DNA from 3 places in the Shewanella japonica genome. Region 1 is predicted to be linked to each of the others. Evidence: predicted binding sites of a transcription regulator. Region 1 holds the regulator's gene; each other region holds the start of a gene.
What was found. Region 1 encodes MetJ, which represses methionine synthesis genes. Its sites were predicted from a motif close to TAGACGTCTAGACGTCTA; they were not measured.

Region 1 (10,170 bases):
GTTAGCTCGCCTTTTTCTACTTGGCTGACGACGGCTAATTTAAAGCCTAATGTGTAATCACGCTGTGTTCGTTTAACGCTGATTGCGCTTGAAGGTTTCATAGATAAGTCTCCAAAGTGTCAACTTATCTCAGGACGGGACAGTTAGATAGGATGTTTTTTATACAAAAGCAAGATGCAGATAATTAAGTTCATACTGCTGAATTTTTTCATTAATAATGACTTGGTTTACTGCGATATCTCAAAAACATTAAAGAAAATAACGCACTTGGGTAGCACAAGGTCCAACCACTGCATTACTGTCCCCAACAAAAAAGGCTTACTTCATTTAGAAATAAGCCTTTCATTTACACTAACCATAAGGTGAACAAGCAATTAAAAGTTACTCTTGCAGTAAATCCTTACAAATCTGTACCAGATCGGATTGAACGGCTGCCGCTGTGACTTCTCTGCCAGCACCAGGACCACGAATAATTAGAGGATTACCTTGATAAAATGCACTTCGTATAACAAAAACGTTATCACCAGGGGTTAAATTGGCATAAGGATGATTTGCATCGACCCATTGGATACCTACTTCAGCATGCATTTTGCCATCAACCTTGTCCAAAGAGGCGACATAACGAAGCACTTTATTTTGCTCTGCCGCTGTAGTGAACTGCTGCAACATACTCTGATCAAGTTCCGTGATACGTGCTAAAAAATCATCTAAAGATAAGTCTGCCAATGCAGCAGGCACCAGTGAGTTTAAGACAATATCCTCTAATTCAATTTCAAAGCCAATCTCACGAGCTAAAATCAATAGCTTACGTTGCATGTCACGACCAGAAAGATCGTCACGTGGATCGGGCTCGGTAATCCCTAACCCTCTTGCCTCAATCACCAATTCTGAAAAAGATTTTTGACCATCATAATGCTCAAACAACCAACACAAAGTGCCTGAGAAAATACCGCCAACCGCCTCAATACTATCACCACTATTACGCAAATCATTCAGGGCGTGTTGTATTGGTAAACCTGCACCACAACTTGCGTTATAACGCCAAAATAGTCTGCGGTTACTCAGCTGTTGTTTCAACTCTCGGTAAAATGGTAATGGCCCTGAACCTGCAAGTTTATTAGCACTAACAACATGAATTCCACGGGCAAATAATTCAGGGTATTGTAAAGTTAAGCTGGCGCTGGCACTGATGTCTAGCACGACTAACTCATCACAATCGAGATGCTCTAGTTGATCAAATAGACTCGTATAATCCCAAGGTTTAGCAGTCGTATCAAACTTATCTTGCCATTGAGTAAGATCAATTCCGTCAGGGCAGATAAGCGCTTCTTTAGAGCTCAGTAATCCCACTAATTGCACAGTGGCTTCAAGCTCACGATTAAGTGCTGTTGAAGATCGTTGGAATAAATCAATCCAAGCTTCACCGATATTACCGACTCCCAACAGCAGCACGCCAATACGCATGCGTGGACCTGCGCAGCGGCGATGTACTTTTTGAGTGAGTAAGCTCACCTGAGATTTTGGCACTAAGGTCACTAAGCTTAAATCATCTTGATAAAGCGGTTTTGCATCGCGACTTAGTAAGCGAGCAAAACTGCGACGATAGTGCTCGGCATCAGCGCTAACCAAGGCGACTAATCCAAGTTCATCGCTCACATGAATATCACTGACATTAAGCGCTTGGGCGTGTAATTCAAGTAAGGTGTGCACTTGCTTTTGATTTTCAACAGTAAAAGCAAGTTCAACTTTATGGTGGGCAGATGTCCAATGAGCTAAAGGAAGGATCCCCTGTTGCGCTAATAATTCAATCAGGTTTTCTGTTGGTGATTGCAGCTTAATTTTAAACAGTACGACCTCATTTAAACTCGTTACAACCGGCGCACTTGCCGAAGAGCTTTGCGGCGCAATCAAGGTAAAATCAGTATGAGATGCATAGCTAGAACGAACAGCCAAACTGACATTGGTATCAAATAAAGGTTGTAATGTCCTGCTGTGAAGGACAGGAGAACCTAAATGAGCCAATCTATCCGCTTCCGCTAATGACATACTATTGAGTAACTTGGCATCATTGATTTTATTAGGGTCTGCATTAAACACCCCTTCAACATCAGTCCAAATAGTTACTCGTTCTATATCTGCTAAGCTCGCAATTAAGGTTGCGCTGTAATCAGAGCCATTTCGTCCAAGTAACAGAGTATCACCTTGCTGGTTAGCGCAAATAAAACCAGTAATGACTAATCGCTCATTGGGGTGCGCTTCAAGCAGTGCTTGCACTTTTTCACGTGATTGCGCTAATCGAATATTAGGAACTAAGCCTTCGTCAGCAACGAGAATTGAACAAGCATCAACATTGATTGCAGCAACGCCTGATTCACGTAAAAGCGCAGCCATTAAGCGCGCAGACCAACGTTCACCAAAGCTGAGCACTTGGTTTAATTCGAATTCATTGCGCTGTTCAAGTGATAACAGGCTGATGAGTTGCGCCTTATCCGTTGATAGACGCTCACGTAAATCTCGGGCTTGTTCGTTAGAGAGCAGCTGCTCAATTAAGTTTTGCTGGTAGCTGATGAGAACTTGTAATTCTTCTTGCCATAATTCGCCCGTTTCCCGAAGCGACAACAGCTTGTATAAAAAGTTAGTGCTTTTTCCCGCAGCTGACACGACGACAAGATCGTCGCAGTTTCCATGAGTCAACAAAATATGGGCGACACGGCGATAACAATCTGCATCAGCAAGACTTGAACCACCAAACTTATGTAAATGACTGCGGGTCATTTTGTACTCCTTAAACCACTAAACTTTTGTGCAAAACGCTGACTGACACGGAACTATAATGCGGCAACTGCTGCGAGCCCGGCATTGATGTCATTCACTAAATCTTCTGCGTCTTCAATCCCGACAGATAGTCTCAGTAATGTATCTTTAATACCAGCTTCATAACGTGCTTCAGGCACCATTGCTCTGTGGGTCATTGTTGCTGGGACGGCAACTAAGCTTTCCACCCCGCCTAAGCTTTCAGCAACACTGAAAATCGATAATGCATTTAAAAAGGCAACCACTTCCGCTTCGCCACCTTTAAGCTCAAAACTTAACATAGCACCAAAGCCTTTTTGCTGTTTGGCAGCAATATCGTGACCTGGATGGTCTTTTAAACCGGGATAGTACACTTTTTCAACGACATCACTAGATTGCAGCACGTCAATCACACGCTGAGCATTAGTTTGATGCTCACGGATCCGCACGGCTAAAGTTCTAATACCACGCAGTGTTAAGTAACTGTCAAATGCAGAACCTGTTAGCCCTAAGGTATTTGACCACCAATGTAATAGCTCACCAAGCTCTGCATCTTTAGCGACAACGGCGCCGCCAACAACATCACTGTGGCCATTAATGTATTTAGTCGTTGAGTGCATCACGATATCAGCACCAAGTTCTAATGGCTGCTGTAAAATTGGAGATAAAAAAGTATTGTCGACTACAACAAGTGCATCAACAGCATGGCTAGCTTCAACGATGGCTTTAATATCCACAACCCGCAAAAGTGGGTTCGAAGGTGTTTCTAACCAGACCATTTTAGGCTTTTGCGCTATCGCTTCAGTGAGTGCTTTCTCGTCAGTTTGATCAACAACCAATAATTTAAACTGGCCTTTGTTGGCAAGATTTGTGAACAGTCGGTAACTACCACCATAACAGTCATGCGGTACCACGATTAAGTCATCAGGCCCAAGTAAACTGGTCACTAAGGTAATCGCGGCCATTCCTGTACAAGTTACAATCCCTGTCGCGCCATTTTCTAGTTTAGCGATTGCCTCTCCTAGTACACAACGAGTCGGATTACCTGAGCGGCTATAGTCGAATTCCCTAGGGTTGGTGTGTCCATCAAATGAATAATTTGTTGAAAGGTAAATCGGCGGGACTACCGCGCCATACTGAGTATCAGATTCGATACCTTGGCGAACTGCTAATGTAGCTGCGCGATGTTTTTTCATTGTAAGCTCCTCAAGATTGACACACTATAGAGTACACACCGTAGAGATGTCTAGATGGCTAAATGTACCTAAGCAAAGTTAGATCGTCAACACATATTAGACGTTTAGACGTCTAAACATAAAGAAATCTATTTGCATTCGTTATAGAATAGCAGCAATAATTTGACTGTAATAAATAAGCAGTTAAAATCTGCCACGAATCTATCGTATAAAGGTGAGTTAATGACTGAATGGAATGGCGACTATATCAGCCCATATGCCGAACATGGCAAAAAAAACGAACAAGTTAAAAAAATTACGGTATCCATTCCGTTAAAAGTGCTTAAAGTACTAACTGATGAACGTACTCGTCGTCAGGTGAATAACTTGCGCCATGCCACTAACAGTGAACTATTATGTGAAGCATTTTTGCACGCATATACTGGTCAACCACTCCCTAACGATGAAGATTTATCTAAAGAAGGCCCAGATAGCATTCCAAGTGAGGCTAAAGCTCTCATGGATAAAATGGGCATCGAGTGGGAAGATTTAGACGAATAATCACTATTGAGCTTACTTTTATGTAAGCTCAATTTTATTCTGCATTTCTATTCGCATAAAATTTGTCGTACCAAATTTGCACCGACCTTAATTAAGTCAACGAGCACAGAATGGCATTTATCGATCCGCAAACCTTGATGCTTGCATCGGTTATCATATTTCTGGGCGCACTAACTCAGGGGCTAATAGGTTTTGGCTTAGCTGTGGTCGCCAGTCCACTGCTTTACATTATTGACCCTCAACTTGTTCCTGTTCCAGTTATTGCATGTGGATTTTCCATTGCATTAATAACGTTATTGCGAGAGCGAACCCCGCTCAAGTTTAATGGCTTACAATACGCCTTGCTCGGTCGAGTCCCTGGTGGTTTTCTTGGTGCTGGATTATTAATTTTTGCCCCACAAGCAGTATTAGGGCTAGCGATAGCCTTTATTGTGGCTGCTGCAGTCATTCTTAGCATCTATAAAATTACCGCACCAGTAAATAAGATCACTTTGTTTATAGCAGGGGTTTTATCAGGAGTATTTGGCAATATCGCTGCAATTGGTGGCCCACCTCTAGCAATATTACTTGCCGGAAAAGACGCACCACAGTTTCGTGCAGCCTTATCTATATTTTTTGTCTTTAGTTCTATGATTGCGATGTTAATACTCATTGTGGCGGGACTCGTTGAGCTAAAACATGTTTGGCTTTCATTGATGTTATTGCCGTCGGTGTTTTTGGGTAGCCTAGTGGCAGGAAAGCTAACCAATAAAGTCGACAAAGAAAAAACCAGAATGGCAACATTAGTGCTGTGTGGTCTGAGTGCTATCGTGCTAACAATTAAGTCAACGTTAGCTTTATCTATCAGTTAATCACGCCATAATTAAAGTCGCTGACGATCTGCTAAGTCAGCACTCAAAAGTGGTAAGAGGTTTGTAATACTGCCCCTACGGCGTCATCTTCACCATAGCTACCACTCATGTCTAACTTAAATGCTTGCCCAATCGCAAAACCTGTACCAAATGAATATATATCAACACTGTTGTCTTTTAAGTCATGTCGATAACCCATTCTCAACGAGAGCCAATCAGTGGCTTTTAGCTCACCGCCTACACGCCAATACTGCACAGGATCAAACTCTTTAAATCGGGTTTGGTCGACTAAATCAATATCTGTGGTCAAGGTTACCGATGACCAATCGTAGGCAGCGCCTGCGGTAATTAATGGTTCCACTTGGTAGTGAAACTCTCGTCCTTGCGCTTCAACCGTTTTGACGGTTTGACTGAATAAGTTTCTGGCAGATAGCCCAATAGTTAATTTTTCAATAGGTTCAAATGCGACACCAACGTCCAAATTAAAGAGATTTTCATCGTTACGATATTTGTCGTCATCAAAATCATCAGCGTCGAAATTGTTAGCATTAACTGAGTAATGGTAAGTATCAATTCGTTGAAACTTCGGTGAAACCCCTACCCTGACAGGCATATTTACAATCGACAAAGGAAAGCTGAGTGCCACACCAAAATCAGTCACACTACCAGCTAGCACGACGCCTTGAGAATCTAGGTCAGTGATTTCAGTTGGCGGGTTATTAGGGTCAAGCACGTTCAAAGTATCAATGTCTGACTGGGCAATATCGGCCACACCCACTGCGTCAATATAACTTTTATAAAAAACCGCCATCGGCATACGTCGATTTGGTATCACCAAAGCTGCACCAATTCCTGCTGATACATTCGCCACATTGCCTTTGAGTGATTCTAAATCTAACACTAAGTCGTCTCGAAAGGCTTCAACCTCGGCGGAGTCACCGTTATTGATTGCCGTTTCAAGGCCATCATAAGAGTCCTGTAACGAATCAAACTTATCAATCATATTATCGCTATCAGAACCTTCCGCGCCAACTGTTGGCAGTAATAAAGAAAATGCTTGGGTCTTGTTGATTTCATCATTGGTATAGGTGTTATGTGGAGTAAGAATGGCCAATAAAGCAGGATTAATGAAACTAGCGCCAACTCGATTAGAGACAGCAACACCAGTACCGCCCATACTGTCGCTGCGAGCTTCAAAATAAAGCCCGCTAGCTTGCACATTGTTGGCAAGCAAGAGTAAACAGAAAGGTAGCGCTAGTCTTGATAGCATCCAAGTTTTCCTATTTTTATTGTTTAATAAAGATAGTAGAAATAATCAAAAAAGGATGTCATATCAGCAAACTAAATTTTCATTTTTACCTTGTTTCAACTAACTGCATTGACTAAATTTTTATAAATCAGGCAGATAAGATTTGAAACCTTCATGGGTAAACTGTATAAATTTTTTCAGGCGCTCAGGTTGAAATTTGTCCTTGTGATAAAGCACATAAAACGGTGTATCGGGTATTTGCCAATCAGTAAATACTTCGACTAATTTCTCAGTTTGTATCTCTTGATGGCAATATAAATATGGCAACCTGACGATACCATTACCAGCTAATGCGCTAATCTTCATTGCTCGGCCATTTTTACACCGAAACTTACCTTTAATCGCAACATCAATATGCTCTTTCACAGCTCCCTGTTGACTAAAACGCCAATGATTAATCGAACCAACGATACAAGCATACTTATTGAGTTGGCTCGGATGTGTCGGCTGTCCAAATCTTTCAAGGTAGGCAGGTGACGCCAAGGTACAGTTTTTAATATCAATAAGCTTTCGTGCTATTAATCCTGAATCCGATAAATCCCCCATTCTAAATACCACATCAAAATGATCTTCAATTAAGTCGACTCGTTGGCTACTGAAATCGAGATCTATAGTGATATCGGGATATAGTTGGATAAAGTCATTCACTAAGGGAACGATAATGTCTTCCCCTAAAAAACCACCCACACAATTGATATAAATATTACCTGATAATTTTTCCGCACTATCTACTGTGGTGGCCACAGCTTGCTCAATTTGATGTAATGCTTGCTGGCATTGCTGTAAAAACATCGCGCCTTGATCTGTCAAGCGCTGCGTCCTGGTGGTGCGAATAATCAAACTGACACCTAGAAATGTTTCTAAACTCAATAATTGTTTAGATAAGTGCGAGCGTGAACAGCCCAATACTTCCGCAGCTTGAGTAAAGTTACCTTGTTCTGCAATCACCACAAAAGCACGGATATCCACTAAATTTATTTCTGTATTCATTTAACTCTCAATATCCATTTGCAGATAAGATGGTATCAGTTCTGCAGTAACCACCGCCTATATACGTCAATGAGTCATCGCTAGCGCTGGCTCATTAGAAGTCATACGTAAACAATTATGTTCTTTATCGATTATATATCAACAATAAATCGCGCTCTATAATTCTCTCATTAACAAAGAGAGGTCGAAATCATGAAAGAACTTATCGTAATTACTGGTGCATCTTCAGGTATTGGTGCAGCAATGGCCAAAGCATTCAGCGCTAAGGGACATCCATTACTATTATTGGCTCGCCGTCTTGAACCCATGCAGGCATTGCAACTTGAAAATAGCTTAGCAATTAGCGTTGATGTGACAGATACTGAAGCGATGAAAGCAGCCATTACTGAAGCTGAAACACAATACGGCCCTGTTGGCTGTTTAATCAATAACGCTGGTGTGATGTTACTAGGTCAAGCAGATGTGCAAGATCCACAAGAATGGAGCAAGATGCTCAACATCAACGTAATGGGCGTACTGAATGGTATTCATGCTGTTTTAGCCAGTATGAAAGCCCGTAAAACAGGTACTATCATCAACGTAAGTTCAATTGCTGGCCGTAAAACCTTTCCAAATCATGCGGCTTATTGTGCAACTAAATTTGCTGTACATGCATTAACGGAAAATATCCGTGAAGAAGTTGCTATGGACGATGTTCGCATGGTGACCATTGCACCAGGAGCGGTAGAAACTGAATTATTAAGCCACACAACAGATCAAGCGATTAAAGATGGCTACGCAGACTGGAAAGAAGACATGGGCGGCGTAGTCGCACCAGAAGTCATTGCTGAAACGGCTGTATTTGCCTACGAAATGCCACAAAGCGTTTGTGTTCGTGAAATCGCGCTTGCCGCAACACGTCAGCAACCATAAGAGCTTACCGACAACATCAATAGACACATTGATCAATGTGCACTGTAACTAAAACAGTGCACACTTTCTGCTGTATCCTTCTCCATATTTACTTTTATGCAACCACCAAATATCACTTTAGAGATAGTTAAATATTAAAAGTGTGATCTAAAACCTGCCTTCAAAAGCGATTGCAAGCATTAAACAATACTCCCCCTCTTAACAAAAAGAAAAATACCATTATTTATCAATAACAAACAATATACACCTCAAAGCATTAGATTTTTATCAATTATATTTTTATCAATTAGATTTTTTAATTTACTTGATCGAACTCAACAATTCCTTTTTTGACAACTGTTAAATTTAATAACAAGCCAGATACATAAATATCCAAGCCCATTAACTCAGTACAAGGTAAGACAAAGGAAATGATGATGAAAACAATAAATAAAATACTCGTATGCGTCACCCTCGCTTTATGTTTTGGAGCACAAGTTCAAGCTGCTGATGGAGGTAATCCTAAAAAAGGCAAACACCTCTATAAAAAAGAGTGCAAGGCTTGTCATGGCGTAGGCGATGAAGGTGGAGAGATAACCCCAATGAGCAAAACAATGAGCCAATGGGACCGTTTTTTTAAGCGTAATAAACACAAAGCAAAAGCTGAAGTATTCAATGCCTTGGATGAACAAGAACTATTAGATATCCAACAGTTCCTATATGACCATGCAGCGGATTCAGACCAACCACAAACCTGTGGTTAGGTAACCCAGTTATACTATAAAACACTTTTAATTCAATAAATTAATGAAAGGTGGGAATTTTCTCAGGGCTTAATGCTGCCTAAATTCAGCAAAACAGAGGATTTCCAACATCAATCGAAGGCAGTTTATGTAAGAGCTGCTCATTCGAAAGGAGAGATGTTATGCGTACTCTAATTTCACTATTAGTTGCTAATGCTTTGATGTTATCAGCAAGCGCTTATGCTAATGATGTTGATATACAAAGAGATAGCCTTAATAAAACCGATGCACAAAAAATAGCAGAGCTTAAACAACAGCTTGTCGATATCAATGATGAACTTGATGATATCAACAACCGAGTCGATAAAAATGAGCGTCACACAGCATTAGATAGAATAGAAATCACTGGCGACTTTAGAACTAAAGTTCATTCACTTCACTACCAAGATGTCACTTGGAACCCTGCCATTAATGTCGACTTTAACGATTTTGGTGCCAAGGCGATGTCCGGCGAGTTTGGAATGCCCGATGATGCTAACTCACCATTGGCAAAAATGATGGCGGCTAACCCCAACTTAGCGACGGCTTTTCAAAATGGACAGCTTCAAGGCAACTTGCCTTACGTATTGTCGCCCAAGTCCGTACAAGATATTGATAACGACCTATATTACACCACTCGTTTAAGACTGAACCTTAAAGCCAAAGTATGGGACAACGTCAGCTTTGCTGGTCGTCTGAGTATGTTTAAGAACTGGGGAGATTCAACAGGAGTACAAGTGTTTGACTCTTGGCGGTCGTTTACTATGGATGGCACCAATAGCGGCAACCCAAGCGGCGACTGGCTAAGAGTTGAACGC
Region 2 (10,170 bases), 130 kb from region 1:
CGGCGATCATGATGACCCTTTATTGCAAATGGCTAAACGCATTGCCATTAGCCATCATGAAAAATGGGACGGCAGTGGTTACCCCCACGGTTTATCTGGTGAAGATATTCCAATAGAAGGACGTATTATTGCCATTGCCGATGTATTTGATGCTCTGACTTCTACAAGGCCTTATAAAAAAGCGTGGACGGTTGAAGACACGATGGCGCTAATTGAGAAAGAGTCAGGCAAGCATTTCGATCCTGATTTGGTAAAACAGTTTCGTTCAGTACTCGATGATGTGAAAGAAATCAAAGCGAAGCACGAAGAAACTTTTTAATACTGCCGCTATTTAGAAAATAAAAAGACTGCTAACCCTTATTGGGTTAGCAGCCTTTTTTATATCACGTTTGATTAGCGCAACTACTTATGCTGTTACTCTTCGTCTAATGAATAAGGAAGTGGTACAACTGAAAGTAGGCTATGACTGTCATCGCTAATACGAAGTACAGCATCATTATCAGTGTCGTTTGCTAGGACTGCGGTTAGCAATACTTGGCCATTATACTGAACTGACTCAATGACTTTACCTGCACGGCGATAGTCACCATCCATTTGAACTTCGATTTGTGTTTCGCTATTGACGGTATCGGAGGCTGTTCCAGACAAAATATACAAGGCACGTTTATTACCACCTCGGTATTTCATTCTGGCGATAGTCTCTTGACCCATGTAACAGCCTTTTTCAAAACTAATCCCATTTACAGCTTGTACATTACACATTTGTGGCACAAATTCAGCGCTATGGTTAGCGTCAATGTTGGCATAACCCGCTTTTATCTCTAGTGCTTGCCAAGCAGAAGCATTAAGTAATGGCTGCTTAGAAGCTACAATGACTTTGCTTGCTATATCTTCGTTTAGAATCAATATAAATCGGTCATTATCTTTTAAAATAATCGAGTTATCGACGACAGTTAATTCGTCATTTATCGCACCAAATTCTTGTTCAACGAACTGGCTTGCTGTGTTACCTGCTATCCCTATAATACATTTACTCGCACTGATATCAGTTAATTCAGCTTTACTGAAAACAGCATATTTTTGCCACTGAGCCAGACTTAGCGGTAATGCGGATGCTGTGTGAAGGGTGAATAAGCTGTCATTGCATGAGAATGTTCTGAAGCTTGAGATCATTTTTCCTTTTGCATCACAATGAGCTCCCCAACGCCATTGCTGGTCTGTTAGTGAGGTGATATCAGTGGTGACTTGGCCGTGAATAAAGGTTTTACCTTGCTCACCAGTAATTTCAATTAAGCCTAAATGCGTGAGATTGGCGACAAATAAGTCAGGGGAAGTATGTAGAAAGTCCCAATCAGGCTGTGTTGTTGCAAGTGTCATAAACTGATCCTTAAGATGACCATCAAAAGATAGACAGTGAGTGTAACGGAATTCATTAATGCTCAAAAGAAAAAGCTACCTTCAATTGAATGAAGATAGCTTTAGTTCACAATATTTTCGTGATGTTATTGGTCAATTCGTCATCAAGTTTAAATGGGCTGATTGACCGTTTAACTTAACGATTAAAACAATACACGAGTACGAATCGTACCATCAATCGCTTTCAATTCACCAAGAGCTTGTTCAGCTTGATTAGAGTCAACTTCCATCACTACATAACCAATGTCTGCTGTGGTTTGCAGATATTGCGCTGCAATGTTGATACCTTTTTCAGAGAAGGCTTGGTTAATTTTGATCAATACGCCAGGGCGGTTATGGTGAATATGCAGTAGACGTGAAGTGCCTTTGTGTTGTGGCAACGTCACTTCTGGGAAGTTAACTGCAGATACAGTTGAACCGTTATCTGAGTATTTAGCTAACTTGCCAGCGACTTCAATACCGATATTTTCTTGCGCTTCAGCGGTGCTACCACCAATGTGCGGAGTAAGAATCACGTTATCTAAGCCTCTTAATGGGCTAACAAATTCATCATCATTAGATTTTGGTTCTACAGGGAATACATCAATCGCAGCACCTGCAAGGTGACCAGACTTTAATGCCTCAGATAGCGCTTCGATATCAACAACGGTGCCACGAGACGCATTAATGAATATGCTTTTTTCACGCATTTGAGCAAACTCGGTTGCGCCAAACATGTCTTTTGTTTGAGGCGTTTCAGGTACATGCAAACTGATTACGTCAGCTTCATTCAATAGGGCTTCTAATGAGTGAATTTGACTTGCGTTACCGAGTGGCAATTTGTCTTCGATATCAAAAAATACGACTTTCATGCCTAAGGTTTCTGCAAGAATACCTAGTTGAGTACCGATATGACCGTAGCCGATAACGCCTAAGGTTTTACCACGAACTTCGTAACTGCCAGCTGCACTCTTCAACCACCCACCACGATGAGCATGAGCATTTCGTTGCGGAATGCCACGCATCAACATGATGATTTCACCCAATACTAATTCTGCTACACTTCGCGTATTAGAAAATGGCGCATTGAATACAGGCACACCTAACTTTTCAGCGGCAGCAATATCGACTTGGTTAGTACCAATACAGAAACAGCCAATAGCCACTAATTTCTCAGCATGATTTAACACATCAGCAGTTAATTGAGTACGGGAACGCAAACCGACAAAATGGGCATCCTTAATGGATTTTAATAGCTCATCTTCTGGTAACGAAGCTTTGTGATATTCAATGTTTGTGTAACCTGCACGCTCTAGTACATCGACCGCAGTTTGGTGGACGCCCTCCAACAGCAGGATTTTGATCTTATCCTTGTCAAGCGAGTGTTTCGCCATGATATGGGTACCCTCTTATCAATAGTTATGCTTATGTTATGCTGATAGTAATGCAAGACCAAAATAGCACTTTTTTAACTGGTTGTAGAGGGCTAGATGGCTAAAGTTAATATTCTAATTCTAGAACAATATCATCTAAGAGGGATTTAGTTTGAATAAGAAAGTTATATGGCTAGTGATTTATTGCAGCGTGCTCTGTTGGTCTGTTATCTCACCTAAGGATATGTTTACTTGGTGGCTTGAAGCGCTTCCTGCGTTATTGGCTATTCCTATCCTATTTTTTACTCGAAATAAATTCCCCTTAACCTCACTGTCTTATCTGTTAATTTTAATCCATTGCTGTGTGCTGTTGGTTGGCGCTAAATACACTTATGCAGAGGTGCCGTTATTCGATTGGTTAGCACAACTGATGGATAGTGACAGAAATAACTACGATAAAGTTGGCCATCTCGCGCAAGGTTTTATACCTGTGATGTTAGCCCGTGAAGTGATGTTGAGAAATCATGTGTTACAACCAGGCTATTGGTGCCAGTTTTTATCTGTGTGTTTTGTGTTGGCGTTTTCAGCTTTCTACGAACTCATAGAATGGTGGGTAGCTTTATTAACGGGTGAAGATGCAGAAGCCTTTTTAGGCACTCAAGGTTACGTTTGGGATACCCAATCTGACATGTTTATGGCATTAGTAGGAGGAATTAGTGCATTAGTGTTGCTTACTGGACTACATAATAAGCAGTTAGCATCACTTAATCGTCACTAATTTTTAGGTAAATAAACTAAATTAGGCAGTGCGGAAAGTTTTTTTATGCTATTAATAGAGGACTTTATAAGGACTTAGATGATTAATTCATACATTAGTATTGCAAAAATACCTTATGGACTAGTTAAAATATACTATCATTGAACATTGTTGTTACATGTTTTCAACATTTCAGGAAGAAACTCGCTGACGCGAGATGTGATGGATACTTTTCAGGGAGAAAAGTGATGAATTCAAATATTGATGAATTAGTTTTTTTGCACCAAGTCGCAGCGCCATGTCATTTGGCCATTTTAGCTGAGTCTATTGGTCTCAAAACTCGCATAGTTAAACATGCGAGTGAACTAGAGGTTGAGAAAAATACCAATAGTTTTTATCTAATCGCTCAAAAAGGAGCGGCTTTAGACAGTAAAGGTATCCCTTTACTGGTTTCTCGGCTCGTCAATCATGTCCCTGTTGCTTTATATCAAGTTGAGCGTGGCTCGCTTGATCAAGAGTCAGCGCTATTGTTAGGAGTCAGAGGCTTACTTTATGCCGATCAGCGTATGGATCTGATGTTAACAGGGCTGAGAAAAATGGTCGCAGATGAGCTTTGGTATGATAGACCGCTAATTAGTAAGATTTTCCGCAGATTGGTTCAGAAACTGGATGCAAATATTGATATTCCGCCTGATACGGTTGCTATGCTACAAATGCTAACAAGCCGAGAAAGAACGATTATTCAACTTGTTTCTAGCGGTGCTCGTAATAAAGAAATTGCCCACAGGTTGTGTATTAGTGAGCATACAGTCAAAGCCCACATTTCATCTATTTTCCGTAAAACGCAATCACGCAATCGGGTTGAATTATTGCGTTGGGCGCAAACTTATCAAGCTCACTTTGAGTTCGCTTAAATCTATATACCGGTAGACGTTACAGTTACTGATTTTCCATTAAAATTGCAGTCAACAAGTTTGCATAAAAAGGGAGCCAAATGGCTCCCTTTTTCATCACTATATCTACAAATTATTTGTAAAAAGCAATAATTAGTTTTGGTAAATAGTTGCTGTATTAAAGTCGCCAGACTGCGATACATTGATCATATCGTTACTGCCTACTTGCATACCCGTTACTAAGTTATCATTGCCTACTTGAGAAATAGTTAAGCTGTTGTTAGTACCATCGACAAGGAAATAGCCGTCATCGCCACCAACCCAGTTACCAGCGCCTTCTTGTGCAATATCGATGATATGATCTTCACCAAGAGACACAACATCAGCTAAGTTAAATTCGCCTTCTTGTACGATATCAACACTTTGGCCAATCCCAACGACGCTCACAGTGGCTTCGTTGTCAGAGCCGACTTGTTCAAGTGTCGTGCTGTTTTCAAAACCAAAGGTATCTGAATAAGCAAAGTTAGTGTCGCCTTCTTGGCTAACTGAAACTGTATTTTGATCAAGTTCAACAAACACAGCAACTTCATTACTGTTACCTGTTGAGCTAATTTCTACCATGTTATCAGCACCATATGTACCTGAAGCAACGTAGTTATCTTCGCCATCTTGAACGACACTAATCACGTTTAAATCGCCGATTGTTTCGAATTCGGTTAGGTTGGCAGTACCTGACTGATCAATATCAATCATGTTGTCATTACCAGAAATTACAGCAATGTTGCTATCACCAACTTGGTTGCCTGTACCATCTTGATAGATGAATACTTCATTACCATTGCCAGTAGCAAACTCAATAACGGCGCTGTTCAAGTCACCGCTTTGATCGATAACAATATCGTTATCTGAGCCCGTTAAGCTTGCAACAACCCCTGTGTTAGCAAAGCCAGATTGGACGATTTCAAAACTGTTATCATTACCTGTGACACCTAATACAGCACCAAAGTTTTCATCACCTGATTGGTCGACAAATAAATCGTTGTTATTGCCAACGTTTGTACCACCTGCAGCAGATACTAAGCCAGCTTGGTTATTGTTACCTTGCTGAGAGATAATGCCGTCATTGTCATTACCTTCTACACGAAAAATTGCCAAGTTAGTTTCACCAACTTGTGTGGTTTGAGTTAAGTTGCTGTCACCCACTTGCTGGATAATGCTGTTGTTTCGAAACCCGTCTTGTACTGTATCAGCGATATTAGATGCGCCTACAGAAGTGGTTTCACTTGTATTCCAAAACCCTGATTGGTCAACAGTAACTTGGTTGTCATTACCATTCACACTTACGTTTGAAATATGCCAGTCATCAACCTGATTGGTTAACACAATATTACCATTACCTTCAGAAGTAATGTATGACTCCTGCCAATCACCTGTCTGTATCACTTCAGCAATTTGGTCATCACCAACTTGAGTGACCTCTGCAACATGACGAGTACCAGATTGACTAACTAAAGCATCTTGCCCTAATCCAGTTTGAACAACAGTCGATTGACTGTTAACTGCTGCAGCGACTTCTGCTGATTTTTCTACAGCAGTGACACCTGGCAGAGATAGGCCAGTAGCGCTGACCGGTAAAGCAAGACTTGCTGTAATAGCGAGAGAAATTAACGATAATTTTGTTTGCGACTTCATTAGACGCTCCCTGTTTGAATATTGATTCAAGTGATAGTGCTGGTAACTACCTTCTCAATAGTAAAATTCGCTTCCTAGCACAGATAATGCATACAGAATTAACCGCTGCAGAATGAGTCCTGACTGCGAGCATGAAGTGAACTTGGTACCCGTACATTTCAAAAAGTCTGTTGAGAAAATGTCGAAAAATCCGCATTGAAATCTTCCGTCTTTCTTTGCAAATCTTTGGCATTCTCGTGAACCTTGATGACTTCCTTTATATGAACTGAGACAAGCTACATGGGTTAACTTACGGACAGATACTTGATAGCTCAATCGGAAGAATGGCTACTTTTATTTGCCCTGTTAACAACAATACTTTAGTGCTATTTGTGTTTAAGTTAATGTTTATAAAAGATTTAATTTGTGGACTTTGGCAGGTTGATATTTTATCTAGACTAATAGGGTTAGTAGTTTATTACTATTTCACGATTCGCCACTTTTAAAACTCCTTTTGCTATGACAACAATCACAATGCAACAACAATTCCGGGTTTCACTTAGTGGAATGTCAACTCGCTTATAAGGCTAATGGATAAGCTACCAGTGTTGAGGTACCGGTTCTGGAATTAATAATGGAAGATAGGAAGCCAGAAAATGATCAAGAAAATGTCACCAATTGCAATCGCAATTACTTCAGTTATGGCGTTAAATGCCGCCCCTGCAATGGCAAAAAATACCGTTGAATTTAAAAAGGATCAATTGCTCGTTGTTTATAAAGACAACGTGACTAAATTTGAAAAGTTATCTGCTCAACGCTTAGTTAGCGGTACGTTAACCGATAAAAATTTAGATGGTGTTGATGATAAATTTCAGCATTTATTATCAGGTCGCCTTGCAAAACTGCAACTAAAAAGCGGTAGTGATTTAGATGCTGCAATCAAAATGATCAGCAAGCATCCAGCGGTAAAATATGCAGAGCCAAACTACACATACAGAGCCTTAGGCATGCCGGATGATCCTAGCTTTGTAGACCTATGGGGCCTGCATAATACTGGTCAATCTTCAGGCACCGCAGGGGCTGATATTGATGCCGTTGCTGCTTGGGATATTACTACGGGTAGCGACAGTGTTGTCATTGGCGTCATTGATACTGGTGTTGATTATAATCACCCAGATCTTGTCAGTAATATGTGGGTTAACCCTGGTGAAATTGCAGGTAACGGCATAGATGATGATGGTAATGGGGTCATCGATGATGTACATGGTTATAACCCGATAACTGGATCTGGTGATCCAATGGACGGCAATGGTCATGGTACACACGTTGCGGGTACCATTGGTGCAACAGGTAATAACGGCGTCGGTGTCGTGGGGGTCAACTGGGATGTAACGATGATCGGTTGTAAGTTCCTATCGGACAGTGGTACGGGAACAACCGAAGATGCAATTGCATGTATTGATTATTTCACAAATCTCAAGGTCAACCACGGCGTTGATGTTAAAGCGACCAATAACTCTTGGGGTGGCGGTGGTTTCAGCCAAGCATTAAAAGATTCTATTGATTCAGCTGGTGATCAAGGCATTTTATTTGTTGCTGCAGCGGGTAATGACGCGATTGATAATGACGTTAACCCGCATTACCCATCAAGCTATGACTCTGATGTTGTCATGTCTATTGCGAGTACTGACAGAAATGATGCCATTTCTAGCTTCTCACAATGGGGTTTAACCAGTGTAGATATGGGCGCGCCAGGTTCTGCGATTTTATCTACTTTCCCTAATGATTCGTACGGCACTATATCAGGTACTTCAATGGCGACCCCTCACGTTACGGGTGCAGCTGCTTTAGTATGGTCGGTTGAACCAGATATTAGCCCGACAGAAATGAAACAGTTGCTAATGGATTCGGGTGAAGTCAATGGTGATTTAACTGGTATCACGGTTGCGGGTACAAGATTGAATGTGGCTGATGCGTTAGCGGCAGCTGATCCAGACCCATCATTTAAGTTATCAGTGACGCCAGCTTCACAATCTGTTGAAGCAGGAAGTGCAGTAAGTTACGACTTCTCTGTAGGCAGTATTGCAGGCTGGAATGATCAAGTAAGCCTAACGGTATCGTCTTCACCAGCGCTTGATGGTGTGAGCTTATCAACAGACACAGCGATGGCTGGTGATGACTTTACATTGGATGTTGCTACCCTTGATGACGCTGCTTGGGGAGACTATGTATTAACTGTTTCTGCTGATGATGGCGTAACTGTTAAAGATAAAGCGGTTGCGCTTACTATTTATCCTGCTGGATTGAATGATTACAGCTATGGTAATGATTCACCTGTTGATATTAGCGATAACAGTCTAATTACTAGCACGATTGAAATTGTAGATCCTGTTCAAATCTTTGATTTAGCTGTTAGCGTTGATATCAGCCACACATGGATTGGCGATTTAATTGTTAGCTTAACATCGCCTGATGGGACTGTTGTGGTATTACATGATCGTGAAGGTGGTAGTGCCGATGATCTTGTTAAAACTTGGAGTCTATCAGACTTTAACGGTGATATAGCAGCGGGTACATGGACACTATCTGTATCAGATAATGCCGCTGGCGATACGGGTACACTTAATAGCTGGGGATTAGATATTTCAGCATTAGGTGAAGCAGCTCCAGCTGCACCTGTTGCCGGTTTTGAATATGATGTTGATGGGCTAATGGTTAGCTTTACGAACACAAGTTCAGATATCAACGATGATATCGTTAGTTATGAGTGGGACTTCGGTGATGGCAGCATGTCATCAGATGAATCTCCAGCATACATGTATGCTGCTGGTGGTATCTATAATGTCTCGTTGGTTGTAACTGATAGTGAAAACCAATCTGACACTGTATCTATGGATGTAGAAGTATTTGATTATTCAATTGATGCAGCGGTGACTCGTACAATGAAGTCTCGTCGAGGTAGTGCTTTAGTTGATCTAACTTGGAGTGGTGCAGTTGGTGACAATGTGGCGATTTATCGTGATGATGTCATGGTAGCGACAACAGCGAATGATGGCCGTTATCGCGATCGCTTTACTAATGCTCCAGCTGAAGTGACATATAAAATCTGTGAAACAGAAACGAGCTTATGTTCTGATCCAATTGTTGCAGCATTTTAATCAACACTAAACAGTAAGATTACTGTAGAAAAAGGGATGGCTTGCCATCCCTTTTTGTTGTTAAAAACTTTATCTGTAAAAGCGTTGATATTAAAAAGCGAGCCAGTAGACTGAAGACAGTTTTTTGATATGGATGACAAGATGAGTATTTGGTTTAGAGAAGTTACCTTAGAGAATTGCGCCAAAATGGACAGTGGGCTCCATGGTAAAGGCACCTTAATGAAAACGTTAGGCATTAAAATTACCGAAATTGGTGATGATTATATGGTTGCAACGATGCCAGCAGACCCTGCAGTTCACAATCCCTTAGGTATTGTTCATGGTGGAGCTAATGTCGCATTGGCGGAAACTGTTGCAAGTTATGCTGCTAATTTTGTTGTCGATTTTGAGAACTTTTATTGTGTGGGCCAAGAAATAAATGCCAATCATTTAAAAGCATCGCGTAAAGGTGAGCTGATTGCTACAACCAAACCTGTTCATATTGGTAAGCGTAGCTCAGTCTGGGAGGTTCTTATAACCAATAGTGCAGGCGAGTTGTGCTGTATTTCTCGAATGACAGCTGCTGTTGTAGCAAGAAAGGCAGGCTAGCAGCATAACTTATGAAGATTAGCTACACTGAAGTAATAAAGACAATTAAGGATTAATGAATGGAATCTGCAACAATATGGGAGTGGGTGGGTTATTTAGCATCTGTAGTGGTGGCTATTTCACTCATGATGTCGAATATTAAAAAGCTTCGCTGGTGGAATTTAATTGGTGCAGCTTTGTTTGTCGCTTACGGACTCGCAATTAGTGCTATACCTGTGGCATTAGTGAACTTTTTTATTGTATTGATTGATATTTATTACTTAGTGAAACTGTATCGAGAGCCCGAACCTGCTTCAAATGATAAGGCCTGATAAGACAGGATGAATCAACTAGCG
Region 3 (10,170 bases), 1.7 Mb from region 1:
GGTTATTGACGTTGAATGCAGGTACACCATAATCGTGTTCTGCAGCATGATCTAACATTTGACGTAGAGATATTAAGGCCATTTTTTACTCCAAAAATAGGGTGATTTCTCACCTAGGTCGCTATCGCTTTGGATTGATTTTTATACCCTATGCACATAATTCTTAGCCTTGATAACAAAGTAGCTCAGCTAAAATTTATAAACATGGGCGGTTTTTTTCTAATAATTATATTTTTCTTATTGCAATTCTTACTCACTTCAGCGCGTCTTCACAGCGTTAACTCTTTGGTTTTAAGCTGTGAGACGTTCGCTAAAGGGTCTAACTTAATCGTTAATTTGACGATTATGCGCCACGCTTTTCAAGCATCGCGACAGCAGGTAACTCTTTTCCTTCAAGGAACTCAAGGAAAGCACCGCCACCTGTCGAAATATAAGAAACGTTATCTGCGATATCGTATTTATCTACAGCAGCTAATGTATCTCCGCCACCGGCGATTGAAAATGCACTTGAATCAGCAATCGCTTGAGCGATACGTTTGGTGCCAGCACCAAATTGATCAAATTCAAATACGCCTACTGGACCATTCCAAACAACAGTCCCTGCAGCTTCAATGATTTTTGCTAATGCTTCTGCACTGTCAGGACCAATATCAAAAATCATATCGGTATCAGCAACGTCACTAACAGGCTTTAATGTCGCTTCCGCGGTTGGGCTAAACTCCCCAGCAACAACAACATCAGTTGGAACAGGGATATCTCCACCACGGCTTTGGGCGTTAGCGACTAAACGTTTAGCCTCATCAACTAAATCTGCTTCAAACAAAGATTTACCCACTTGATGGCCAGCTGCAGCGATAAAGGTATTCGCAATACCACCACCAACAACTAGTTGGTCAACTTTAGTAGATAAGCTTTCTAGTACGGTTAATTTAGTTGAAACCTTTGAACCACCGACAATCGCTACCATTGGGCGAGCAGGATTATCTAAAGCTTTACCCAGAGCAGATAATTCACCTGCTAATAAAGGCCCAGCACAAGCAACTGCAGCATGCATACCTACACCGTGTGTAGAAGCTTGAGCACGGTGCGCAGTACCAAATGCATCCATCACGTATACATCACATAAAGCAGCCAGTTTTTTAGCTAATACTTCATCGTTTTTCTTCTCGCCAACGTTAAAGCGAACGTTTTCAAATACAACCACTTCGCCTACATTAGCGTTAACACCATCTAGGTAATCAGAAGCTAAAGTGACTGGACAATCTAGCGCATCGTTTAAGTAATTCACCACTGGCTGCATTGAAAACTCAGCATTAAACTCACCTTCAGTTGGGTGGCCTAGGTGAGACATCACCATCACTGCAGCCCCTTTTTCAAGGGCAAGTTTAATTGTCGGTAGAGCTGCACGCAGTCTTGCATCACTGGTGACGACGCCGTCACTGACGGGAACGTTTAGATCTTCACGAATAAGCACACGCTTATTGGTTAAATCTAACTCACTCATATTGATAATAGCCATTGAGACCTTCCTTTTAATTTAAAAACAAAACTGCTTTTGCTATAGAGCGCTTTACCCAATGAAGGTAAAGCGCTCTATAGACGTAAATTAGTGACCAGAATCTTTAGCGTGAATCATCGCTAAACTGGTGTCGAGCATTCGATTTGCGAAGCCCCATTCATTATCGCACCAGAGTAAGAGCTTAACGAGATGCCCGTCGCTTACTCTGGTTTGTGTGCCATCAACAATACTGGAACGAGGGTCATGGTTAAAATCACATGACACCAATGGTGCATCAGTATAGCCCAACACAGCATTAAATAGGCCGCTCGCAGCATGCTCTAATACATTATTTATTTTTTCAATATCAACCCGTTCATTAACTGTTACCGATAAATCTATGGCGGTAACATTAATCGTTGGCACACGCACTGATATCGCTTCAAACTTATCTTTCATGTGCGGCAGAATGCGCTCAATGCCCCGTGCAAGCTTAGTATCGACAGGAATAATTGACTGACCAGCTGCACGTGTTCTGCGTAAATCATCATGGTAGGCATCAATCACTTGTTGATCATTCATCGAAGAATGTATCGTCGTGATTGCGCCACTTTTAACCCCAAAATGATTATCTAGTACATCAATGACAGGCACAATACAGTTAGTGGTACACGATGCATTCGATACCACGGTATGATCAGCTTTAAGTAAACTGTCATTGACGCCATACACTATGGTGGCATCCACATCAGCTGAAGAAGGATGGCTTATCAGAACTTGTTTCGCGCCAGCCTGAATATGCGCTTCACAAGCATCTCGCTCTATTAGGCTGCCACTACATTCATAGACAATATCGATATCAAGCTCAGCCCAAGGAAGCTTAGTCGCATCAGCTTGATGTAATAGTTGAATAACATCATCACCAATAACTAACTGATCATCCTTCAGCTTAACTGTATTTTGGAATCGACCATGAGTTGTATCATATTGAGTGAGATGGCTAATTGCTGCAGGCTTGGCAAGTTCATTGATTGCCACAATCTGGATTTGCTGACGTTTACCCGACTCGTAAAGTGCACGAAGGATAGATCGACCTATACGGCCATAACCATTAATAGCGACTCGGATCATTGAGGGTTAAGCTTCCTCTTAACAGTACTCAGTAAAAAGCAGATAAAAAAACGGCCTGCAAGTGATTGCAGGCCGCCATTATACAGACTTCATGGGTAAAAGTTTACCCTTTTAATTGCGTCCGTTTTGGATTAACCCAGTGAATTTACTGTTTTAACCACATTTTCAACGGTAAAGCCGAAGTACTTAAGTAGCTCGCCACCTGGTGCAGACTCACCAAATGTGCTCATACCAACGACACCGCCGCTAAAGCCAACATACTTATGCCAGAAATCAACATGCGCCGCTTCAATCGCCACACGTTTTGTTACTGAGGCAGGTAATACAGACTCTTTATAAGCTGCATCTTGCTTATCAAATACATTCGTAGAAGGCATAGATACAACACGAACCTTTTGACCTTGCTCAGTTAACGCTGCAGCAGAATCAAGAGCTAATTGCACTTCACTACCTGTTGCAATCAAAATAACATCAGGTGTACCTGCACAATCAGACAGTACGTAACCACCTTTAGCCACATTTGCTAATTGCTCAGCATTACGAGACTGGGCTTTTAAGCCTTGGCGGCTGAAAATTAATGACGTTGGCGCTTTGCTGTTTTCAATCGCGGCTTTCCAAGCAACGGCTGTTTCAGCAGCATCACAAGGACGCCATACTGTCATGTTTGGTGTCATACGTAAGTTAGCTAATTGCTCTACTGGTTGGTGAGTTGGACCATCTTCACCTTGACCGATTGAGTCGTGGGTATAAACAAAGATATTTTGAATACCCATTAGCGCCGACATACGTACAGCATTACGCGCATATTCCATGAACATCATGAAAGTCGCACCGTAGTTAATGAAACCACCATGAAGCGAGATACCATTCATGATACCGCTCATACCAAATTCACGAACACCGTGGAAGATATAGTTACCCGCTGGGTCGTCTTGAATACCTTTAGAGCCAGACCATAATGTTAAGTTAGAACCTGCAAGGTCAGCACTACCGCCTAATAACTCTGGTAACATTTCACCGAAGAAGCCAATCGCATTTTGAGAAGCTTTACGACTTGCAATGCCTTCTGCTTTATCTTGGCACTCTTGAATAAATGCATTCGCTTTTGCTTCAAATTCTGCAGGCAATTCACCGGTTAATACACGACGTGTAAATTCAGCTGCTTCTGCTGGGAATGCTGCTTGATAAGCTGCAAATTTCTTATCCCATGCAGATTCGTTGTTTGCACCAGCATCTTTAGCATCCCAACCTTGATAAACGGTTTCAGGGATTTCAAATGCCGCGTGTTCCCAACCAAGGAACTCACGAGCTGCTGCAATTTCAGCATCACCTAATGGTGCACCATGACAATCATGGCTGCCTGATTTGTTTGGAGAACCAAAACCAATAGTGGTTTTACAACAAATCATCGTAGGCTTATCTGTCACTGATTTTGCTTCTTCAATTGCAGCGCGGATAGCATCGCTATCGTGACCATCAACATTTGCAATAACATGCCAGCCGTATGATTCAAAACGCTTAGGCGTATCATCAGTGAACCAGCCTTCAACATGACCATCGATAGAAATACCGTTGTCATCCCAAAATGCCACTAATTTGCCTAGGCCTAATGTACCCGCTAAAGAACAAGCTTCATGCGAAATACCTTCCATTAAACAGCCATCACCTAAGAAACAGTAAGTGAAGTGATCTACGATATCGTGACCAGGCTTATTAAATTGTGCTGCTAAGGTTTTCTCAGCAATAGCCATACCCACAGCATTACTGATACCAGCACCTAAAGGACCGGTTGTGGTTTCAACACCTGGGGTGTAACCGTATTCAGGATGGCCCGGTGTTTTAGAATGTAATTGGCGGAAGTTTTTGATTTCTTCAATTGGCAGCGCGTAGCCTGACAGGTGAAGTAAAGAGTAAATCAGCATTGAGCCATGACCGTTTGATAAAATGAAACGATCGCGATCAACCCACTCTGGGTTAGTTGGATTATGCTTTAGGAAGTCATTCCATAGCACTTCGGCAATATCTGCCATCCCCATTGGTGCACCTGGGTGTCCAGAATTGGCTTTTTGAACGGCATCCATAGTTAATGCGCGGATAGCGTTTGCGAGTTCTTTACGAGATGACATGCTCTCTCCTGCTTGTTTGTGAGGTCTAGCGGGCAATTGTGGGGGCATATTTTCCCCTACTAGGCGATGTGACGCAAATTTTTATTAGCGGTATTAGCCACTTTTTTTCATCTAACAATCTATTGCAAACTAAACGCGTAGATTAATTAGCCAACTTTATACCATGTTACCGATAACATTTATATAACTTTTTCCCACTAAGCTATTACATTTTCTATTTTAAATTGCCCTAAGACATTTTTTGTCACATTAAAAGTACCGTGAATATTTGTTGCCACCGGCGAATAAAAAAACCAACAAAGTGATAAACATCAACTAAAGTTATTGTTTTATTTTTAACCTTAGCATCCCTACCCAATACAGTATAAAGGCAAGAATTAGCATAAAATTCATAAGATTAATTTAATAAATTTATAAAACAGAGCAATTACAGTTTTTATAAATCTTTGAATGGTTGCACAATTTTTAACTTATATTGATTCTAAGGGGTGTTATCAAACCTAATTTGAATTATTATAGACGTCTAGATGTAGATGCTTCTACACGTTCAAATTCCAAAAGACGAGATTTACCAACTATGGCAAACCACTTGTTCACCTCTGAGTCAGTCTCAGAAGGTCATCCAGATAAAATCGCCGATCAGATTTCTGATGCGGTACTAGACGCAATTTTAGAGCAAGATCCAAAAGCGCGTGTTGCATGTGAAACTTACGTTAAAACTGGCATGGTATTAGTCGGTGGTGAAGTTACGACTTCAGCTTGGGTTGATATCGAAGAAATCACACGTAAAACAGTACGTGAAATTGGCTACACCCATTCAGATATGGGTTTTGATGCTGACTCTTGTGCGATTTTAAATGCGATTGGTAAACAGTCTCCAGATATTAACCAAGGTGTTGATCGTAGCGATCCTGCTGAGCAAGGCGCGGGTGACCAAGGATTAATGTTTGGTTATGCAAGCAATGAAACTGATGTATTAATGCCTGCACCTATTACTTACGCACACAAGCTGGTTAAACGTCAGTCTGAAGTCCGTAAAGACGGTACATTACCTTGGCTACGTCCTGATGCCAAAAGTCAGGTTACTTTTGCCTATGAAAATGGTCAAATCAAAGGTATTGACGCCATCGTCCTGTCGACTCAACATCGTGAAGATGTGACGCAAGAAGACTTAATCGAAGGCGTGATGGAAACCATCATTAAGCCTGTTTTACCATCACAATGGTTAAACAAAGACACTAAGTACTTCATTAACCCAACTGGCCGTTTTGTTATTGGTGGTCCAGTAGGTGATTGTGGTCTAACCGGTCGTAAAATTATCGTAGATACCTACGGCGGTATGGCACGTCACGGTGGCGGTGCTTTCTCAGGTAAAGACCCATCAAAAGTGGATCGTAGTGCTGCTTATGCTGCACGTTACGTTGCTAAAAACATCGTTGCAGCAGGTCTTGCTGATCGCTGTGAAATCCAAGTGTCTTACGCTATTGGTGTTGCAGAGCCAACGTCAATCAGTATTGAAACATTTGGTACAGGTAAAGTTTCTGAAGACGTACTTATCAAGCTAGTTCGCCAGCACTTTGAATTACGTCCATATGGCTTAACCGCTATGTTAGATTTGGCTCGTCCAATTTACCAAGGTACAGCTGCATACGGTCACTTCGGTCGTAATGAGTTCCCTTGGGAAGCGACTGATAAAGCTGAAATCTTACGTGCAGATGCAGGCTTATAAGTTTTCAACATAGCCTAGCACATAAAGTAGAATCAAAAAAACCGTCTTATGACGGTTTTTTTATGGGTAAAATTCACTAAAACGGCTAAGAGAACGTACGATAAAAAAGATAAATAATAATAGCGCCTACAGAGAGCACTGAAGGATAAAATGTCAAACTAAACCCTAACGCTCTTGTGGCGGAGCCTTTTTCATAACCACTGATAAATATAATTCTGCCGATAAAAAAGACTATCGATAATAGCGCAATCAGTGACATGAACTCAGCAGGCATAATAAAGGTCCATAAAAAATACACGCTCAAAACAATACAAAATTGCTCTAAGGTATTTTGTAAAACATTTTGCAAATGCCTGGTTTTTTCCGACTCCTCAAAAGCCGAGCGAATATGAGTTTGTGTGGTATTGAATCGTCTAAGTAGCACACGCCCTGCAGCAAATATAAATGCCAATGCAGGCAAGATTAAGCCATAAGCATATATTGTTAGCCTTTCGACCAAAGATTGTGGCTCTGTGTATTCAAGCGGATTGGCTAAAGCACCATAGGCAACAACTAAAAAAGAGACGATTACCCCTATCACGACGCTCAAAGAGACATCGCTTTGTTTTGATGATAGTTTATTTTTAAATTGTTCTAAAAGTGGCATTATCTCTCCCTGTACTTAATGCTCATCAGTAGATTTTCTTACCCTAAGGGTGTGAATTAAATAGTCCTTTTATTTAACTCGTTTACATCGCTTTATTCGCGCATCAATTGTACTTTATCCCTCGTTAAACAATAGTCACTGCCAGCCATTCTGCCAATGGCATCAAGTTGATCTGCATCTATTTTAAAATTATCTATCGCGTCATCGTTAACATGAACAGCAACGACGTCCCCTAATATCAAATGCCCTGCTAATGGCTGATTACCTAAATCGACAATTTGATTGAGTCGACATTCAAAACTGACCACAGCTTGCTTAACGCGACTTGGTTTCACAATCGTTGAGTCTAAGGTTTCTATTCCAGCATATTCAAACTCATTTTGTTCTGGCGGTAATGAATGGCACGTTTGATTCATTACCGATAAATCTTGATAACTGACAGTGTTGATCACAAATTCTTGCTGCTCACGTATATTAACTAGCGTGTCTTTTTCTGCGCCTTTATCGGTACTCATTGGGTTAAAGCACAACACTGGAGGATTAGCACTTGCCACTGTAAAAAATGAAAATGGTGCTAAATTAGGTACTCCTTTTGCCGATACCGTAGACACCCAAGCGATTGGTCTTGGGGTGATACCACCAATCAATAATTTATACATTTGCTGAGCGGTTAACGTATGCGGCAAAAATTCCATCGAAATCTCAAACTTGCTTTCAACGTTTAGTTAACATACCTATTCAAACAAAACCGATACAAATAATAGTATGAAAATCATAAACTAAATAAGATAGTTATTAAGCTATCACCGTATAATTATTCAAACAAGCCCTAACCAGCAAACAACTTGTTAACATTCACAAATAAGCACTTTAAAGACTCAAAGTGGATAGAATTTCTACAATGACACTTTCAATATGTGAAAATAAGGAAGCAGCTAAGAAACAAATAATATAACAACCGTTAAACTGGCAATGAAACGAGCATAGAAACCAGCATAGAAACCAGCATAGAAACCAGCATAGAAACGTCCTAAAAATGAGCAATAATTTACCAATTGGAAATAAGGTGATAAGTCGAACCCATTGAAGCAATAGGCTATGATCTGAATGCTCAATATGATGTTAAGCCATACCGACTTTGGCTAACAGGCTCAGGCTGCGATGCTTAGGTTGCGAGGCTTAGGTTGCTAGGCTTAGGCAAAGAGACTCAATGATAAAACTCAGGAAAATGAATGCACTCCTATTATATGTTCAAAGCAAGTAAATCTGACTTTTCTAGCCTGTCATCAGTGCCTTTGCCAGTCAGAGCGTCGGACAATATTCAGGGCGAGTACTACCAAACGACTTTGAGCGAGCAGCAACAATTATGGTCCGTAATCAAACTTTTCTATCGCCAACACTTGCCCTACTCCAAGCCAACGTTTAAAGACACTGTCATCCTCTGCTGCCAAGAAAAAGCTGATGATAAGCCAATAGCTAACCACACGAACCAGCTTCAAATCGATAATATATTAGCTGCTGTGAGGATAAAAAAAATTGGCGAGGTTCAATTAGTCACAGGGTTAGTCGTTAAAAAAAGTGCTAGAGGCCAAGGAATCGCTCATCAATTGATGTCTGTTATTCAATCAAATTTGCTTGAATCTGAGTGTTATGTTTTTGCAATAGCTGCGCTCACCGATTTCTATCAGCAGCACGGTTTTATTAAGCCCCATGAGGTAGACAATAATATAAATCAGTTATTTAAAAAGCATAACAATCAAAATAGACCTTTGGCATTACTTAAGTCGAGTTAAGTTAAGTTGAGTTAAGTTGAGTTAGAAACAGTAAAAAAATTTAGAGTAATACGTATCAGCAGTGATCAAAGTGCGCCGTTTCGACGCACATAAACGCCACTTGTTGCATATTCAACACTGGTACAGTCAGCTCTCTTGCAGAGCTTAGATCTATGTCTTGCAGCGCATCGATTAATTGAATAGTTTCCTGATAGCCATTAGCTCGGCCACAACCAATATTGCCGAAGTCAGTTTCAACAAGATAGTGGCCATGTTGGCTTACAGCTTGCTCAGTATCTAACTGCGCTGAACTTACACACTCAACCACACGATATGTTTTATTTTGTGATGCTAATACTGCCACCACAATTTTGGCATTATCATAGGCGGACAAACGTAAATGCAGATACGGCTGAAATAACTGTTCAAATTGATTTAGCGAGTTTTCAACACTCATCATTTACCTCTTGTTATGCCATACATTAAATTCTTCAGTTAACCACTTCATTAATAACCTTGTCCATACCCGCTGTCACTATTAATTTTTCATTAGCAGCAAATAGTAATCACGCTGCTGAAAACTAAAGTAATCCACTACTTCCATGGCAGATTTACCAGTATGAGCGGCGAAAGAAGCTTGATTTTCTTCTGCGATAAAAGTCACCATATAAGGGTATTTTTTGGCCACATTACAACTAAGCTTTTCAACTAACTTCGCAAATATCCCTAGGCCACGAAAATCAGGATGAATCCAAATGGGGCCATATTGACAACTATTTTTCGCCGTTATCTTACTAAACCCCGCTTCTATATCAGATAGTTTTCGCATAACAAGTGCGTATATACCCCATGATTTAAACCATGACCAAGGCCCAGCAATCACATAACCAATAATACTTGCCTGACTTTGTGCTGCACTCGTTTGTTTTTCACTGATCTCAGCTAACATAATCCAACCGAGGCGAATTAACTCGCTAATATCGGTCTTTGAAAAACACTGCCCTGACATACTTTCTGCGGGTGATGACAGCTCATCATTCATGTAGCTCTTTTCAAGTCGAGCCAGTTCCGCTGAGTCTTCTTGTGTTGCTAATCGGTATTGGATTTTCATTCAGTTTTATTATCACTTTCTTGTTTTACTTGGGACTGCGGCTGCTTTTGTGCCCAATCGAAAACTAATGCAACAGGATAAGGCGCCATAATTAAAAGCCCAATACCAATCAGACTCGCCACTAATAACATGCCATTTATTTCGTTGGCCATGTCTG

Region 2: serA (phosphoglycerate dehydrogenase) is a predicted target of MetJ. The motif match lies at 2,875-2,892, and genes of this name have one in related genera.
Region 3: metK (methionine adenosyltransferase) is a predicted target of MetJ. The motif match lies at 5,272-5,289, and genes of this name have one in related genera.

Annotation. Positions count from the first base shown of each region.
Region 1 covers NZ_CP020472.1:753,264-763,433, reverse strand. Annotated here, with positions in the region: one part of gene SJ2017_RS03305 (IS3 family transposase) at 1-101, opposite strand, end outside; gene SJ2017_RS03300 (bifunctional aspartate kinase/homoserine dehydrogenase II) at 382-2,775, opposite strand; gene metB (cystathionine gamma-synthase) at 2,829-3,989, opposite strand; gene metJ (met regulon transcriptional regulator MetJ) at 4,212-4,529, shown strand; gene SJ2017_RS03285 (sulfite exporter TauE/SafE family protein) at 4,640-5,380, shown strand; gene SJ2017_RS03280 (conjugal transfer protein TraF) at 5,424-6,650, opposite strand; gene SJ2017_RS03275 (LysR family transcriptional regulator) at 6,771-7,679, opposite strand; gene SJ2017_RS03270 (SDR family oxidoreductase) at 7,872-8,591, shown strand; gene SJ2017_RS03265 (c-type cytochrome) at 9,005-9,334, shown strand; gene SJ2017_RS03260 (DUF3373 domain-containing protein) at 9,496-10,170, shown strand, end outside.
Region 2 covers NZ_CP020472.1:882,177-892,346, forward strand. Annotated here, with positions in the region: gene SJ2017_RS03765 (response regulator) at 1-319, shown strand, start outside; gene ygfZ (tRNA-modifying protein YgfZ) at 415-1,377, opposite strand; gene serA (phosphoglycerate dehydrogenase) at 1,560-2,789, opposite strand; gene SJ2017_RS03780 (DUF2238 domain-containing protein) at 2,941-3,546, shown strand; gene SJ2017_RS03785 (helix-turn-helix transcriptional regulator) at 3,774-4,439, shown strand; gene SJ2017_RS03790 (hypothetical protein) at 4,572-6,110, opposite strand; gene SJ2017_RS03795 (S8 family serine peptidase) at 6,746-9,247, shown strand; gene SJ2017_RS03800 (PaaI family thioesterase) at 9,389-9,835, shown strand; gene SJ2017_RS03805 (YgjV family protein) at 9,895-10,146, shown strand.
Region 3 covers NZ_CP020472.1:4,000,858-4,011,027, forward strand. Annotated here, with positions in the region: gene fba (class II fructose-bisphosphate aldolase) at 1-82, opposite strand, end outside; gene SJ2017_RS17140 (phosphoglycerate kinase) at 344-1,519, opposite strand; gene epd (erythrose-4-phosphate dehydrogenase) at 1,607-2,629, opposite strand; gene tkt (transketolase) at 2,761-4,755, opposite strand; gene metK (methionine adenosyltransferase) at 5,333-6,484, shown strand; gene SJ2017_RS17160 (MAPEG family protein) at 6,570-7,130, opposite strand; gene SJ2017_RS17165 (flavin reductase family protein) at 7,223-7,825, opposite strand; gene SJ2017_RS17170 (GNAT family N-acetyltransferase) at 8,363-8,923, shown strand; gene SJ2017_RS17175 (hypothetical protein) at 8,979-9,362, opposite strand; gene SJ2017_RS17180 (GNAT family N-acetyltransferase) at 9,441-10,013, opposite strand; gene SJ2017_RS17185 (hypothetical protein) at 10,010-10,170, opposite strand, start outside.